DNA from 4 places in the Serratia montpellierensis genome. Region 1 is predicted to be linked to each of the others. Evidence: riboswitches for the same ligand, from Rfam matches in the RefSeq annotation. Region 1 holds a riboswitch; each other region holds the start of a gene.
What was found. A riboswitch is a leader RNA that binds a small molecule or an ion and turns the genes downstream of it on or off. The one in region 1 is predicted to bind thiamine pyrophosphate.
Positions count from the first base shown of each region.

Region 2: it holds a riboswitch for thiamine pyrophosphate, as region 1 does, so the genes downstream of both, thiM (hydroxyethylthiazole kinase) here and thiC (phosphomethylpyrimidine synthase ThiC) in region 1, are expected to answer to the same signal.
Region 3: it holds a riboswitch for thiamine pyrophosphate, as region 1 does, so the genes downstream of both, thiB (thiamine ABC transporter substrate binding subunit) here and thiC (phosphomethylpyrimidine synthase ThiC) in region 1, are expected to answer to the same signal.
Region 4: it holds a riboswitch for thiamine pyrophosphate, as region 1 does, so the genes downstream of both, tenA (thiaminase II) here and thiC (phosphomethylpyrimidine synthase ThiC) in region 1, are expected to answer to the same signal.

Region 1 is NZ_VOSN01000004.1:242,994-247,199, reverse strand. Features, by position in the region: gene hemE (uroporphyrinogen decarboxylase) at 1-309, opposite strand, end outside; gene nudC (NAD(+) diphosphatase) at 348-1,115, opposite strand; gene FUU19_RS05320 (Rsd/AlgQ family anti-sigma factor) at 1,217-1,720, shown strand; TPP riboswitch at 1,760-1,884, shown strand; gene thiC (phosphomethylpyrimidine synthase ThiC) at 1,999-3,948, shown strand; gene thiE (thiamine phosphate synthase) at 3,941-4,206, shown strand, end outside.
Region 2 is NZ_VOSN01000011.1:99,111-103,316, reverse strand. Features, by position in the region: gene FUU19_RS11810 (MFS transporter) at 1-105, shown strand, start outside; gene FUU19_RS11805 (class I SAM-dependent methyltransferase) at 82-762, opposite strand; gene FUU19_RS11800 (GNAT family N-acetyltransferase) at 864-1,289, opposite strand; TPP riboswitch at 1,432-1,528, shown strand; gene thiM (hydroxyethylthiazole kinase) at 1,564-2,355, shown strand; gene thiD (bifunctional hydroxymethylpyrimidine kinase/phosphomethylpyrimidine kinase) at 2,355-3,155, shown strand; gene FUU19_RS11785 (inhibitor of vertebrate lysozyme family protein) at 3,240-3,698, shown strand; gene gutQ (arabinose-5-phosphate isomerase GutQ) at 3,738-4,206, opposite strand, start outside.
Region 3 is NZ_VOSN01000002.1:440,261-444,466, forward strand. Features, by position in the region: gene thiP (thiamine/thiamine pyrophosphate ABC transporter permease ThiP) at 1-1,269, opposite strand, end outside; gene thiB (thiamine ABC transporter substrate binding subunit) at 1,245-2,231, opposite strand; TPP riboswitch at 2,289-2,407, opposite strand; partial or broken gene sgrR (HTH-type transcriptional regulator SgrR) at 2,445-4,105, opposite strand; gene sgrT (glucose uptake inhibitor SgrT) at 4,196-4,206, shown strand, end outside.
Region 4 is NZ_VOSN01000013.1:875,637-879,842, reverse strand. Features, by position in the region: gene FUU19_RS15945 (ABC transporter permease) at 1-634, opposite strand, end outside; gene FUU19_RS15940 (ABC transporter ATP-binding protein) at 631-1,371, opposite strand; gene tenA (thiaminase II) at 1,368-2,051, opposite strand; TPP riboswitch at 2,114-2,216, opposite strand; gene FUU19_RS15930 (LLM class flavin-dependent oxidoreductase) at 2,367-3,389, shown strand; gene FUU19_RS15925 (SDR family NAD(P)-dependent oxidoreductase) at 3,403-4,137, shown strand.

The sequences.
Region 1 (4,206 bases):
GACGGGGGAACTGAAACGCGGACCTTCGCCGGCTTCAAAGTACAGGCCGAGCCCCATGGCGTCGGGAATGGTGAGAATGTCGGAGAACAGGATGGCGGCGTCCAGCGCATAGCGGCGCAGCGGTTGCAGCGTGACCTCGCAGGCCAGCTCCGCGTTCTTGCACAGCGACATGAAATCACCGGCCTGGGCGCGGGTCGCCTTGTACTCCGGTAAATAACGACCGGCCTGGCGCATCATCCATACGGGGGTCACATCCACCGGCTGGCGCAACAGCGCGCGCAGGTAGCGATCGTTCTTCAACTCAGTCATTTATGGGGCTCCCTTAATAATCTGCCGGCCATTGTACATTATTCTGCCCGGCACAGCGCCACGGTGTCCTCAATCAACCGGCGCGCCACGGTGCCGGGCGGCGGCAACAGCGGCAGTTGGTCGTAGCGGTACCAGCCGGCGTTGAGCAGCTCTTTGGGGTCGTGACGAAGGTCACCCTGATGGTAATCGGCCATAAAGGCCATCATCAGCGAGTGCGGGAACGGCCAGGGTTGTGAGGTGACGTAACGCAGGTTCTTGATTTCGATATTGCTCTCTTCCATCACTTCACGCGCTACCGCCTGTTCCAGCGTTTCGCCTACTTCGACGAAGCCGGCCAGCACCGTGTGGATGCCACCGCGATGGCGCACGTGTTGCGCCAGCAGGATCTGATCGTCGCGCCGAATGGCGACGATCACGCAGGGCGCAATCTGCGGGTAATACCGTTCTTTGCAGTGGCCGCACAGGCAGGCGCTTTCGGAGCGGCTGAGGTGCATTTCATGGCCGCAATAACCACAGTAGCGATGAGAGCGGTAGAAATCCGCCAACTGAACGCCGCGCCCGGCAAGCTGGAACAGACCGCGATCCTGATCCAACAGCTGACGCACCGATCCCATCTCCCGCGGCATCGCCTGGCGCACCAGCCAAACCGGCGCCCCCTCCCATTCACCGATGGTGCGCGCCATGTGGCCCTGTAGCCCGAGGGCGGCGGCCGTCCCCGACGGCAATTCACCGTTCGGTAACCAAAGTTTGCTTTCATGGCTGACGATCCACCAGCCGTTTTCATTGCCCGTTAATGCAAGTTCCATATCGTTGTTGCACAACCTCAGCTTCACTGGCACTCTACAAATCGGCTTTGTTACATTTTAATAACTTACCGGTTACTTTTGTTACTTACACGGAGTCAAACATGCTCAACCGTTTGGAAAGGCTGACTCAGCGCGTTGGCGGTAGTAATGAATTAGTTGATCAATGGCTTCAAGCCCGCAAGCAGTTGCTGGTCGCCTACTGCACGCTGGTAGGCCTCAAACCGAATAAAGAAAAGCATACGCCGCTGAATGAAAAAGCGCTGGAGAACTTTTGCCACAACCTGGTGGATTACCTCTCCGCAGGGCATTTTCATATCTATGACAGAATTATCAAACAAGTGGAAGGCGCAGCCAGTCCGAAAATGTCGCTGGCGGTGAACATCTACCCCAAGCTGTGGGCCAATACCGAACAGATCATGGCGTTCCACGATCGCTATACCGAAGTGGATATCGATCAGGAGGTTTGTCTGGAATTCCACCAGGCCTTGTCGGATATCGGCGAAACGCTGGCGGCGCGCTTTGCGCTGGAAGATAAGCTGATCCAGTTGGAAGCGGAAGCCGCACAGCAACCGCTGCCGGACCAGGCGCTGGATCCGGCGCGTTAAAATTTTATAGTTTTTTTTCTTATCCCTCCTATACTGGGGGGCATCTTGTCGGAGTGCCTAGCGCCTGATTTGTTCATCGAATCAGCCAGGCTGAGACCGTTAATTCGGGATCCGCGGAACCTGATCGGGTTAATACCCGCGAAGGGAACAAGAGTAATCTATCGCCACAGGCACGGCCTTCCCCTTGCGGGTGCCCTGCCTTATCGGCCACCATCATTACTCCCTCCGAGCTCCAGACAAGCAACTTTCCCAATCCAACACACTGGTAGGAACTTGCTATGTCTAACGTTAATCCACCGCGCGCCCGTAAAGCGCAACGCGAAGCCGCTCAGCAGTTTATCGACACCCTGCAAGGCATGGCTTTCCCGAACTCACGTCGCATCTATCTCCAGGGCTCGCGCAGCGATATCCAGGTGCCGATGCGCGAAATTCAGCTCAGCCCGACCCTGCTCGGCGGCAGCAAAGACCACCCGCAGTATGAACCCAACGAGGCGATCCCGGTGTATGACACCGCCGGCCCCTACGGCGATCCGCAGGCCAAGCTCGACGTGCACGCCGGTCTGGCCAAGCTGCGCGCAGGCTGGATCGACGCGCGCGGCGATACCGCCACCCTAAGCGGCGCCAGCTCCGGCTTCACCCAACAGCGGCTGGCGGACGAGGGGTTGGATCACCTGCGCTTCGAGCATCTGCCGCTGCCGCGCAAAGCGCTGCCGGGCCAGCGCGTGACCCAGCTGCACTACGCCCGCGCCGGTATCGTCACCCCAGAGATGGAGTTCATCGCCATCCGTGAAAATATGGGGCGCGAACGCATTCGCGGCGAGGTGCTGCGCCACCAGCATCCGGGCCAGGGCTGGGGCGCCAACCTGCCGGACAACATCACGCCGGAGTTCGTGCGTCAGGAAGTGGCCGCCGGCCGCGCCATCATTCCCGCCAACATCAACCATCCGGAGGCGGAGCCGATGATCATCGGCCGCAATTTCCTGGTGAAGGTGAACGCCAATATCGGCAACTCGGCGGTCACGTCGTCGATCGAAGAAGAGGTGGAGAAGTTGGTGTGGTCCACCCGCTGGGGCGCGGACACCGTGATGGATCTCTCCACCGGCCGCTATATTCACGAAACCCGCGAGTGGATCCTGCGCAACAGCCCGGTGCCCATCGGCACCGTGCCGATCTACCAGGCGCTGGAGAAGGTCAACGGCGTGGCGGAAAACCTCACCTGGGAGATGTTCCGCGATACGCTGCTGGAACAGGCGGAGCAAGGGGTCGACTACTTCACCATCCACGCCGGCGTGCTGCTGCGCTACGTGCCGATGACCGCCAAACGCCTGACCGGCATCGTGTCACGCGGTGGCTCGATCATGGCCAAATGGTGTCTGTCGCACCATCAGGAAAACTTCCTCTATCAGCATTTCCGTGAAATCTGCGAGATCTGCGCCGCCTACGACGTTTCGCTGTCGCTCGGCGACGGCCTGCGCCCCGGCTCGATTCAGGACGCCAACGACGAAGCCCAGTTCGCCGAACTGCATACGCTGGGCGAGCTGACCAAAATTGCCTGGGAATACGACGTGCAGGTGATGATCGAAGGCCCGGGCCACGTGCCGATGCAGATGATCCGCCGCAACATGACCGAAGAGCTGGAACACTGCCACGAAGCGCCGTTCTACACTCTCGGCCCGCTGACCACCGATATCGCACCGGGCTATGACCATTTCACCTCCGGCATCGGCGCGGCAATGATCGGCTGGTTCGGCTGCGCCATGCTGTGTTACGTCACGCCGAAAGAGCACCTCGGCCTGCCGAACAAAGAGGACGTCAAGCAGGGCCTGATCACCTACAAGATCGCCGCTCACGCCGCCGATCTGGCCAAGGGCCATCCGGGCGCGCAGATCCGCGATAACGCCATGTCCAAGGCACGTTTCGAATTCCGCTGGGAAGATCAGTTCAATCTGGCACTCGATCCGGCCACCGCGCGCGCCTATCACGACGAAACCCTGCCGCAGGAATCCGGCAAGGTCGCCCACTTCTGCTCGATGTGCGGGCCGAAATTCTGCTCGATGAAGATTTCGCAGGAGGTGCGCGACTACGCCGCCGCCCAGGAGGCCGCCAAACCGATAGAAGTGCAGCTGACCGGCATGGAGAAAATGTCCGCCGAGTTCCGCGCCCGCGGCAGCGAGCTGTATCACAGCGCCGGCGCCGGCACCCTGCAAGAGGAGACAAGCAATGACTGATATCACGACCCCCTTCCCGGCTACGCCCCACAAGCTGGGGCTTTACCCGGTCGTCGACAGCGTGGAATGGATCGCTCGCCTGCTGGAGGCCGGCGTCACCACGATCCAGCTGCGCATCAAGGATCTGCCTGACGAGCAGGTCGAAGAGGATATCGCTGCCGCCATCGCGCTGGGCCAGCGTTATCAGGCACGGCTGTTCATCAACGACTACTGGCGGCTGGCGATCAAGCACGGCGCCTACGGCGTGCATCTGGGCCA
Region 2 (4,206 bases), on a different contig from region 1:
AGCGGCGTCTGCTGGCTGGGGGCGGGCGTCAGCCTGAGCGCGTTGCTGTTTTGGCGGCTGACGCTGCGCGGGATGCCGCCCTCAGCGACGGCGGTGGAGCAGTGAAAGCTGGAAGCCCAGCGCACCGCACAACTGCTGAGGCGCGGTGAAGCCGCTTTCCGCCAGGAGGAGACGGCTGCGCGCCGCTGCCATCGGGTGCCAGTTGCGGCGGGTGCGTTCGATCACCTCCTGCGCCTGCGCCGCCGAATGCCCGGCGCTTTGCAGCCAATGTTGGTAGTGGCTGGCGGGCAGGCCATCCGGTTGATAGTCGAACAGCAGCAGCGGTGCGGCGGGGGAGAGGCGCTGCGCCAACTGCTGCAGGAAATCCAGTTTGGCGCCATCGTCGGCGATAAAGTGCAGCACCAATGAGCACACCGCCGCATCGTGGCGGGTTTGCGGCGCTTGTTGCAGCAAGGTGGGTTGGAAACTCACCCGTTGTGCATAACCCGCTGCTTCGGCCTTGGCGCGTGCGGCCGCCAGCATGCCGGCGGAGGGTTCCACGGCGCTGAAACGCCAGCTGGCGTTGGCGGCGGCCAGCGCCGTCAGTTCGCTGCCGGTGCCGCAACCGGCCAGCAACAGCGTGGTGTCATTCGGCAGCGTCTGCGCGAGCGTCGCCGTCAGCAGCGCCTGGGCAAACTGATAGCCGGGCACCAGGGTCAGAATGCGGCGATCGTAGTCCGCCGCCGCGGCATCGGGGAAGCGTGTATCCGTTTGGTATTGCATAACCTTCCTTGCCAAGTTCATTGAGAGAGACAAGGAAGGGTATGCTTAAATGATAATGAAATCCATTATCATTAATGAGTTCTGTGACGGGAAAGGCGGCGTTAGCGGGCCGGCGAATGCATCAGGTAATAATCTTCTTCGCCGTCGTTGCCGGTAGAGATGATGCGCCAGCCGTGTTTGCGGTAGAACGCCAGCGCCTTTTCATTCTTCACCAGGCATTTCAGCGAGCCGGTAGCGGTGAAGGTAGCTTCCGCCGCCTGCAGCAGCGCACTGCCGACGCCGCGCGGCGGCTGATGGGGATCGACATACAGGTTATGAATGAAGTTGTCTTCGCGGTAGACGGAGACGAATCCCAGCAGCGTGCCGCCGTCTTCCGCCACCCAAATCGCTTCGCCCAGCGTCGCGCCGTCGAAATCTTCCAACTGATAGTTTGAGGTATCGCGCCAGCCGAACGCCGCCTTGCGCGACGCCAGGTACAGCGTGCGCAGGAAGGGGCGATCGGTCTCTTGGTAGGGTCTTATCTGCATGGCATCTCCCGGTGGTTTGTGCTCACTATAGCGCATTGTGCAGCGTATGCCCGCTGAGCCTATTTATTCGCTTGTTTGTCCGCGCCGCCGCTGGCATGATCCCCTGCAGGGATTAACGCAACGTTGATCACAACCTATTGATTTTCATGACTCGGGGTGCCCTTCTACGTGAAGGCTGAGAAATACCCGTATTACCTGATCTGGATAATGCCAGCGTAGGGAAGTCACGGCCGCCCAGCCGGCGCCGCCTTCTTGAACGCCGGTTGGGAGGAATATGATCGCTCGACCTGATGCACTACCCGGCGCCCGCGCCGCGGCCTGTCTGACCCAATTCCAACAGCGGCCTCCGCTGATCCACTGCCTGACCAACGAAGTGGTGCAATCGCTGACCGCCAACGTGTTGCTGGCGCTCGGCGCTTCCCCGGCGATGGTAGTGGAGCCGCAAGAGGCGGCACAGTTCAGCGCGCTGGCCGACGGCCTGCTGATCAACGTCGGTACCCTCAATGCGCTGCGCGCCGAATCGATGCGGGCGGCGGTGGCCGCCGCCAATCAGGCCGGCAAGCCCTGGACGCTGGATCCGGTGGCGGTCGGCGCGCTCTCCTACCGCACCGCCTTCGCCAAACAGCTGCTGGACGAGAAACCGGCGGCGATACGCGGCAACGCCTCGGAAATCATGGCGCTCAGCGGGTTGCTGGCCAGCGGCCGCGGCGTGGACAGCGGCGACGATTCGCTGGCGGCATTGCCCGCCGCGCGTGAGCTGGCGCAGCGCAGCGGCGCGGTGGTGGCGGTCACCGGCGCGGTGGATTACGTCACCGACGGCCAGCGCGACTGGGCGATCGAAGGCGGTTCCCCGCTGATGACGCGGGTGGTGGGCACCGGCTGCGCGCTGTCGGCGGTGGCGGCGGCGTTTTGCGCCCTGCCGGGCGATCGCCTGGATAACGTGGCGACCGCCTGCCGAGTGATGTCTCACTGCGGTGGCCTCGCGGCCAGGCAGGCCGCCGGGCCGGGCAGCTTTACGCCGGCGTTTCTCGATGCCCTGTATCAGCTGCGTGGGGAGGATCTGTGATGAAACGCATTAACGCCCTGACCATCGCCGGCACCGATCCCAGCGGCGGCGCCGGCATTCAGGCCGATTTGAAGGCTTTCTCGGCGCTTGGCGCCTACGGCACCTCGGTGATCACCGCGCTGGTAGCGCAGAATACCCGCGGCGTACAGTCGGTGTATTACATCGATCCGGCGTTCGTCGCCGCGCAGCTGGACTCGGTGTTCAGCGACGTGCGTATCGACAGCGTCAAGATCGGCATGCTGGCCAACGCCGACATCGTGCAGGCGGTAGCCGAACGGCTGCGCCATTACCGTCCGGAATTCGTGGTGTTGGACACCGTGATGCTGGCGAAAAGCGGCGATCCGTTGCTGGCGCCGGAGGCGGTGGCGTCTATCCGGCGCGAGCTGTTGCCGCTGGTATCGATCATTACGCCGAACCTGCCGGAAGCGGCGGCGCTGCTGGCGTGCGCGCCGGCGGAAGATGAAGCGCAGATGCGCGAGCAGGGGCGGGCGCTGCTGGCGATGGGCTGCCGGGCGGTGCTGATGAAGGGCGGCCACCTGAGCGAAAGCGAGAGCCCGGACTGGCTGTTTACCGCAGAAGGCGAGCAGCGCTTTACCGCGCCGCGCGTCGCCACCCGCCATACCCACGGCACAGGTTGCACGCTCTCGGCCGCGCTGGCGGCGCTGCGCCCGCGCCATGCCGATTGGGCGGCCACGGTGGCCGCCGCCAAGGACTACCTGCAACAAGCGCTGCAACAGGCGGACACGCTGGAAGTGGGGCACGGCATCGGGCCGGTGCATCATTTTCACGCCTGGTGGTGAGTCAACTTTTTGCCGCAACCGTGGTCTGACTAGTTCAGGCCCGGTTTGACGGGCGAAACCTGATTTAACCTAGGGAGAAGGACTATGACGGGACACCAGGCGCTGCGTTGCGCCCTCTTCGGCGCACTGCTCAGCTTCAGCGCGGGCAGCTTTGCCCAGCAGATCGTCACCACGTCGGATTTGATTCAGCAGCCGGGGTATCAGGCCAGCTGGCAAAACATGGTGAAAGGCCAGGCGCGGATGCCGGGCTGGGCGCGCAAGGGCGTCGGCACCTCTACGCCGGCGCAGAATCTGAACTGGAAGGGCAAAGAGTATCTGGTCGGCAACCTGTGCAAGCCGCACGACTGCGGCAACAACTTTTTGATCGTGGCGTTCAGCGCGGACAAATCCCAGGCCTGGGGCGTGCGGGTGGAAGTGGAAGATCGGCCGGAAGCCGTCGATCATCCGAAGAAGTATGCCAAGTACCAGTGGCTCGGCAAGCCGAATGACGACATGAAAGCGCTGCTGAAGCAGCAGTTCGAGAACAATCCCGACTGGAAATGATCTGACCGGGGGCACCGGTGATGGTGCCCCCGGCGTTGATCAGCCGATGCCGGCCTGATGCAGATCGTGCAGGTTGAGCGCCCCCACCAGCACGCCGTCCATATCGACTACCGGAGCCGCGCTGATGTGCTGTTCGTGCAGCGCTTCCAGCGCCTCCCCGGCGCGCCACTGCTCCGGCAGCCGATAGCCGGGGCGGGTGATCGCCGGGCTGAGCGGATCCTGCAGGCTGTTGCCCTTCACCAGCCAGCGGCGCAGGTCGCCGTCGGTGAACACGCCCACCACCCGCTGCTGCGCGTCGCAGACCGCCACTAACCCGAGCCCGGTGCGGCTCAGCTCCAGCATCGCTTCCATTACGTTGGCGCTTTCGCTCACGCGCGGCAGGCGATCGCCGGTGCGCATCAGGTGATGCACGCGGTTCAGCAGGCGCGCCCCCAGGCTGCCGCCCGGGTGCGAGCGGGCGAAGTCTTCCGCGTTGAAACCGCGCTGGCGCATCAGCGCCATCGCCAGG
Region 3 (4,206 bases), on a different contig from region 1:
CACCTTCAGCGCATAGGGTACCGCCATCAGCGCATTGGTGAGGATCACCAGCGCATAGGGCGACTGCGGCAGCCCGATCGTATCGCTCAGCAGCAGGAAGAAGCCGGTGGCCAGCACGATGCCCGGCATCGCCAGGATCACCATGCCGCTCAGCTCCAGCGCCTGGCCGCCGCGCAGCTGCTGCCGCAGCTTCAGCTCGCGGCTGCTCCACAGCAGCATCATCGTGAGCGCCACGCACAGCAGCCCGGCGCCGAGGGCGATGCGCAGCGACGTGAACAGCGCCTGCCACAGCACCGGCTGGCGCAGCACGCTGACGACGGCCTGATTGGCGCCGTCGGCGATCACCGCCAGCAGAGGCGGCAGCAGCAGGAGCAGCGCGGCGGCGATCAGCAGAAAATCGCCGACGCGTCGCCACCGGCTGTCTTCCGGGTTGCGCCAGCGTTGGGCGTGGGTATGGCCCACCGGCAGCGCCTGGCTCAGGCGCTGGCTGATCAACACCAGCCCCAGACAACAGCTTAACTGGATCAGCGCCAGCATGGCGGCGCGGCCCAGATCGTAGTCGTAACTCAGCGCCTGGTAGATCGCCAGTTCGATGGTGGTGGCCTGCGGTCCGCCGCCCAGCGATAGCACGGTGGCGAAGCTGGCGAAGCACAGCATAAAAATCAACGCGCCGCTCGGCAGGATCTGGCGGCGCAGCGCCGGCCATTCGACGAAGCGGAACTGCTGCCAGCCGCTCATACCCAGTTGGGCGGCCAGCTGGCGCTGCTCCACCGGAATGTTCTCCAGCGCCTGCAGCAACAGGCGGGTGGCCAGCGGCAGGTTAAAGAACAGGTGCGCCAGCAGAATGCCCTGCAGCCCGTAGGGCGAGAAGCCATACTCGACGCCCAGCCAGCCGCACAGCGTCGCCAGCCAGCCCTGGCGGCCATAGACGCTGAGCAGGCCGAACACCGCCACCAACACCGGCAGCACCAGCGTCATGGCGCACAGCCGCAGCAGCAGCTGCCGGCCGGGGAAACGGCGGCGATAGAGCGCACGCGCCAGCAGAACGGCGGGCAGCACCGAAATCAGCGCCGACAACAGCGCCTGCCAGAAGGTGAAGCGCACCACGTGCCACAGGTAGCTGTCCTGCCACAGGCCGCGCCAGTCGCTGTCCGGCGCATGGCGCCACAGCGAGCCCATCGCCAGCGCGGCGACCAGCAGGATCACGCCGGCGGCCAGCAGCCCCGGCCAGAGCCAGCGGGGGATCAACGGCTGACGGCAGTTTGCCATGCCCGGATCCAACCACCGCGTTGTGTGGCCACCTCTTCGGCGCTGTATTGCAGCGCGGTATGCGGTACGTTCATCTGCTCAAAGCCGACGGGCAGTGGGGTGTTGATCACCGGATACATCCAGTTGCCGGTCGGGATGGTGTTCTGGAACGCCGGCGTCACCATGAACTGCATGAAGCGCTCCGCCAGCTCAGGCTGTTTGGCGGCCTTCAGCTTGCCCGCCACTTCCACCTGCAGGTAGTGACCTTCACTGAACATGGCGGCGGCATAGAGATCTTTTTTCTCTGCGATCAGGTGATAGGCGGGAGAGGTGGTGTAGCTGAGCACCAGATCGCCTTCGCCTTTCAGGAACAGGCCGTAGGCCTCGCTCCAGCCTTTGGTGACGGTGACGGTCTTTTTCGCTAACTGCTGCCAGGCGGCCGGCGCCTTGTCGCCATACACTTTTTGCATCCACAGCAGCAGGCCGAGGCCCGGCGTGCTGGTGCGGGGATCTTCGTAAATCACCTTCCAGTTGCGATCGCTGCTGATCAGCTCCTGCAGGCTTTTTGGCGGGTTCTTCAGTTTTTCTTTGTTGTAGACGAAGGCGAAGTATCCGTAGTCGTAAGGCACGAAGGTCGTATCCTGCCAGCCGCCCGGCACCGTCAGTTTGGCGGTGTCGACGCCGCTCGGCGCGAACAGGCCGGTTTGCTGCGCCGCCTGCAACAGGTTATTGTCTAACCCCAGCACCACGTCGGCGGCGCTGTTCTTGCCCTCCATGCGCAGGCGGTTCAGCAGCGAGACGCCGTCTTCCAGCGCGACGAACTTCAGTTCACAGTCGCACTCGGCTTCGAAGGCTTTTTTCACCGCCGGGCCTGGGCCCCAGTCGGCGGCGAAGGAATCGTAGGTGTATACCGTCAGCGTCGGCTTGGCGAACACCGGCGCGGCGCACAGCAGCAATAAGCAGGGCAGATATTTTTTGACCACGTTGCACTCCTGAAAAATAAGGGGGCAAGGGCATCTGAGGGGGCGAGGCGGCGTCGCCGGTTCGCTGGGCTCAAATCCCTCCGCCGGTATTGACCGGATCAGGTTCGACGGGTGTGCTCTCAGCGGAAAATCGGGCTTATCACACGGCCCTATTCTCCGCACCCCGTTGAGACGGCGCTATTGTAAAGATTAACCGACCTGGGCGAAAGGCGCTTATGCCTCCGGCGGGGCAAACCAGGCGGACTTGAAGTCGAACCAGCCCAGGGTGTTCATCCGCACGCCGCGCATGCTGCGCTGGCCGTGCAGCTGCAGCCAGTGGTGGAACAGCGGATGCAGCTGGTGGTTGCTGACCAGGCGCCGGCAGAACTCGGCCAGCGGCAAGCGGTTGGCGCGCCACAGCGCCGCATCCTCCGCCAGATCCTCGTTCATGCAGTGCTGCATCAGCGGCAGTTCGTACAGCGTGGCGAACAGCGAAAACTCCAACGGCAGATAGAAGTTGGCGCTGCCGAGCCACAGATCGCTGCGCGCGTCGCCCTGGTGCCAGGTGGCGTAATCCACGCTTTGCACGATCAGGCGGATGCCGTGCTGCGCCAGCAGCGGTTCGATCGCCTGGCGAATGGCGTGAAACTCCGAATGCTCATTGAAGTGGGTCATCGTCAGTTCGGTCAGGCCCGCGGGTTTGGGCTGCTGCGCCAGCGTGCGGTTGTGGTGCCAACGCGGCAGCAGGCCGTACGCCGGCGACCAATAGCGCTGGTAGAGCGGCCCGGCGTGGCTCAGCAGCGAAATGGGGTTGATCAATTCGCACAGCCAACTGCGAATGGCAGGATCGGCCGCTAATGGGGATCGCTGATCGAACAGCAGGAAATAACAGCCTTCTTCCAGCCGGCTTTCCAGCTCGCTGTTGCCGGTTTCATTGCCCTGCAGCTGCACGCCGGAGTGCACCAGCTCTTCGGAGAATTCCGGCAGCACCCAGATATTGACCTCATCAATAAGCGCCCGGTAGCCGAAATAGTCGTCGAAGGCGTGGATCTTCATCTGGCTGGGAAGGTTGCGCACCACGCGGTAGGGGCCGGTGCCGACCGGATGGCGGGCGAAATCCGGCAGTTCGCGCCATTCGTGCGGTAGGATCATGGCCTGCACGCTGCCCAGCAGCCAGGGCAGCCAGTGATCGGGGCTGCGCAGATGCACGTGATAACGAACGGCGTCGGCGAGGTGACGCTCTCGATATGCGAGAACAGCGGTTGCGAGGTGAGACGCGAGAGGGAAGTGATGACGTCTGCCATCTCCAGCTCGCGGCCATGATGAAAATGGATTGCCGGGCGCAGATAAAACCGCCAGTGCAGCGGCGTCAGCGCCTGCCAATGGTGAGACAGATCGGATTCCAGTTCCCCGTTTTCCTCATTTATGCGCGTCAGGCCGTTGAAGATCTGGCGCGCCAAATGGGTCTCCGAACGCCGCAGCGCCGAGCCGGGCAGCAGGTTGTACAGCTGCCGGTAGTAGAGCACCCGCAGGATGTGTTTACCCTGGCGGAAGCTGCGACCCAGCTGCGACAGCAGCATCTGGCGCACCACGTTTTTGTCGCCCACCAACTGCACCAGCTGATCGATGCGGTCCTGCTCCAGCAGCTCCTCGGCCCGCTGTTGCTGCAGCGCCAGGCCGGTGTAGTGGAAGGTAAGCCGTGAACGCTTGCCGCGCCCCGACTCCGCCTGCCAGGTGAGCCAGCCTTCCCGCTGCATGGCGCTCAGCAGGGAGCGCACGTGGCGCCGCGAGCAGCTGAGCACCTCCGCCAGATCCTGCAGCGTGGTGTCAGTGGTTTCACCGTGACAGCGCTGCCACAGGCGGATGAACTGTTGCTGCAATCTGGACGTGGACATAAAAGAGGAACGCTCCCGCCTCAACTCGTCAATTTATCTTTCCCTATATTACGCCGATAATTTTCATCAATGAAAGGGGAGGGCGTAATCATGAAAGCTTT
Region 4 (4,206 bases), on a different contig from region 1:
TAAGCATCACGTAGCCCAGACCTTCGGCCGAGCCGACCCATTCGCCGATGATGGCGCCGATCGGCGCGACGGCGGCGGCCATGCGCAGGCCGGAGCCGAAGGCCGGCAGCGCCGCCATCAGCCGCACGTGCCGCAGCTGCGCCCAGCGCGAAGCGCGCATCGTGCGCGCCAGATCGAGATAGTCGTTGTTGACCCGGCGCAGCCCGTCGAAAAAGGCCGACACCACCGGGAAGAAAATCACCAGCACCGCCATCGCCACCTTGGCGCTCATGCCGAAGCCGAACCACAGCACCAGCAGCGGCGCCAGGGCGAACACCGGTATCGCCTGGCTGGTGAGCACCAGCGGCATCAGCCAGCGCTGCAGCCGCGGCGAGAAGATCATGCACAGCGCCAGCGCCGCGCCGAGCATCACGCCCAGCACCAGCCCGCTGACGATCTCCGAAGCCGTGACCAGCGTGTGCCAGGCGAGATAGCCGCGCCCGTCCCACAGTGCCTGCGCCACCGTGCTCGGCGTGGGCAGCAGAAAGGCCGGAATGCCGCTTTGCGCCGCCAGCCACCACAGCAGCAGCAGCCCGGCAAACACCGTCAGCCCACGCCGCAGGCGGGTAAGCCCACGCTCTTTGGCAATCTTCATTGCGCGGCCCTCACCAGCTGTTGCAGCAGCTCGGCCTGGCTTTTCAGCAGGTCGGCGTCATCCGGCGCGCGCGGCGGTTGCCCGCTGATACGGTGGGTATCGTCGAGGCCCAGCGGCCAGGGCGACAGTACCAGCAGCCGGTGGCTCAGGCGGCAGGCCTCCATCGGATCGTGGGTGATCAGCAGCACAGTGTTTTGCGCCAGCAGTTCGGCGGCCAGGCTTTGGATCTCGGTGCGGGTAATGGCGTCCAATGCGGAGAAGGGTTCGTCCATCAGCACGATCGGCTGGCGTTCGTAGAGCGTGCGGGCGATGGCGGCGCGCTGGCGCATGCCGCCGGACAGCGCGGCGGGCAGGCTGCGGCCATGCGCGGCCAGGCCTACGCGTTCGAGCAGATGCGCCACCCACGCCCGATCCGCCACTTCGCCGCGCAGCCGCGAGCCGAGGGCGACGTTCTCTTCGACGGTCAGCCACGGGTAGAGCAGGTCTTTTTGCCCCATGTAGGCGATGCGCCCGGCGATCGGCAAACCGTCGCTGCCGGTCACCGTACCCGAACTGGCCTGCGCCAGGCCGGCGATGATCTTCAGCAGGCTGGTTTTGCCGGCGCCGCTGGCGCCGAGCAGGGCGACGAAGCTGCCGCCGGCGATGTCGAAGCTCAGCCGGTCGAAGACGATTTGCTGACCGAAACGCAGGCTGAGATCCCGCACCTGGATGCCGGGCGGGAGAAGCGGGGAGATCATGAAGCGTTCAGCCCCATCTGCCAAAATGCCGATTCCAGCTGGGTGGCGGTGGTGAAAATCTGCGCCAGCTCGGTGAGGCGGCTTTGCGCGCCGCGCTGGTGGCCGACGGTCTCGAGCAGCTCGATGGCGGCACGCACGCCGGCCAGATAGCCCTCGTCGCCGTAGTTGCGGATCCAGGAGGCGTAAGGATTGCCCTCCATCTTGGTGGCGGGATCGTGCAGCAGCCGCAGGCCGATTTCGGCATAGCCGGCCACGCAGGGCAGCAGGCCGGCCAGCAGGTCGAGGGCGTCGCCGGCATGGCCGATATCCAGCACGTAACGGGTGTAGTTCATGGTCTCCGCCGCTTCCGGCTGGGCGGCGATCTGCGCTTCGCTCAACCCCCATTCGGCGCAGTAGGCCACGTGCAGCGGCAGTTCGGCGACGATGCCGTTGAGCGAGGCGGTGGCGGCGCGCATCTCCGGCAGGGTGCGCAGCTTGCTGACCAGCAGCGCGTAGGCGCGGGCGAAGTGCAGCAGGAACAGATAGTCCTGGGTCAGGTAGCGGCGAAAAGCGCGTTCAGGCAAGGTGCCGGCGGCCAGCTGCTGCAGAAACGGGTGATCGACGTAATCTTGCCAGTGGCTGCCGGCATGGTGGCGCAGCCGGCCGTAAAGACCGCTTTCGAACAGGGTAGTGATGGACATGGGACCTCCTTGAGTCAGTGGAGATCCGGGCACGCTGGGGTATGAACAGGCAACGGGTGAGAGCGTTGTTGCCTAACCGTCCCTTCGCTGGCATGACCCAGATCAGGTTCAAAGGGTTCGGCTTGCGCCATCTCAGCCCGTAACAGGACACCCCTCGGAGCTGCTTGTTATACGACATTTGTTTTTTGATTACAATCGCCGGGCGGCGCGGCGGCAATCGGTTCGTTTAGTGCGATCGGGGGCGATTTTGCTGGCGCAGAGCGCGCGATTTTTGTCACTGTAGGCCGATGATTTTGCCTTTGAGGACGATTCCCGATGAAAAAAATTGGTTTTCTCTCGTTTGGCCACTGGTCGCCTTCCGCCCAGTCCGGCACCCGTTCCGCGGCGGATGCGCTGCTGCAGTCTATCGATCTGGCGGTCGCCGCCGAAGATCTGGGGGCGGACGGCGCCTATTTTCGCGTACACCATTTCGCGCGCCAACTGGGGTCGCCGTTCCCACTGCTGGCCGCCATCGGCGCCAAAACCCAACGCATCGAGATCGGCACCGGCGTGATCGACATGCGTTATGAAAATCCGCTGTACATGGTCGAAGACGCCGGCGCGGCGGATCTGATCGCCGGCGGGCGGCTGCAGCTCGGCATCAGCCGCGGCTCGCCGGAGCAGGTGATCGATGGCTGGCGCTATTTCGGCTATGCCCCGGCCGACGGCGAGACCGACGCAGACATGGCCCGCCGCCATACCGAAGTGTTCCTGGAAGCGCTGCGCGGCGAAGGGTTCGCCGAACCCAATCCGCAGCCGATGTTCCCGAATCCGCCCGGGCTGCTGCGGCCGGAGCCGTTTTCCGCCGGGCTGCGCGACCGCATCTGGTGGGGCGCCGGTTCCAATGCCACCGCCGTCTGGGCGGCGAAGCTCGGCATGCACCTGCAAAGCTCGACGCTCAAGAACGACGAGACCGGCGAACCCTTCCACATCCAGCAGGCCAAGCAGATCCGCGCCTACCGCGCCGCCTGGCAAGAGGCCGGCCACGCGCACGAGCCACGGGTTTCCGTGAGCCGCAGCATCTTCGCGCTGGTGGACCAGCGGGATCGCAACTACTTCGGCGGCGGCGGCAAGGAGGGCGATCAGCTGGGGTATATCGACGCGCAGACCCGAGCGATTTTCGGCCGCAGCTATGCCGCCGAGCCGGACGTGCTGATCAAGCAGCTGGCACAGGACGAGGCCATTGCCGAAGCGGATACGCTGCTGCTGACCGTGCCTAACCAGCTGGGCGTGGATTACAACGCCCACGTCATCGAATCGATTTTAACCCATGTCGCGCCGGCGCTCGGCTGGCGCTAAACGGAGGAGTGGCATGTCACGCATTTTCATTACCGGTTCGGTAGACGGGCTGGGCCGCGCCGCCGCGCAAACGCTGTTGGACGAAGGGCATCAGGTGATTCTGCATGCGCGTGAGCCCGGCCGTCTGGACGCGGTGCGCGATCTGTTGGATCGCGGCGCTCAGGCGACGATCGGCGATCTGTCCGATGTACAGCAGATCCGGCAGCTTGCCGAGCAGGTCAATCGCCTCGGTCGTCCGGACGCGGTGATCCACAATGCCGGCATGTTTACCGGGCCGCAGGTGATGCCGGTGAACGTCATAGCGCCCTATCTGCTGACGGCCCTGATCGAACGCCCCACGCGTATCGTCTACCTGAGCAGCAGCATGCACTTTGACGGCGTGGCGGAACTGAACGGCGTGGATTGGCTTGGCGGCGCCGCAGGCTCTTATTCGGACAGCAAACTGTTCGTCACCGCGCTGGCCGCCGCCGTGGCGCGCCTGTGGCCTGACGTGATCAGCAGCGCGGTCGATCCCGGTTGGGTGCCGACAAAAATGGGCGGCGCGGACGCGCCCGACGATCTGGCGCTGGGGCATGTGACGCAGGCGTGGCTGGTGAGCAGCGATGAACCGCAGGCCTTGGCGTCCGGCGGCTATTGGCACCATCAGCAGCGCCTCGAACCCCACGCGGCGGTACACGACGAGGCGTTTCAAACGGCGCTGTTGGCGCAATTGGCGCGCGCTGGCGGGGTGAGCTTGCCGCAGGTTTGAATGGTTATTCCTTCCTGGCCCGTCGAGGTTATCGGCGGGCTTTTTTATGCCCGCAGGGTGAACCCGCGG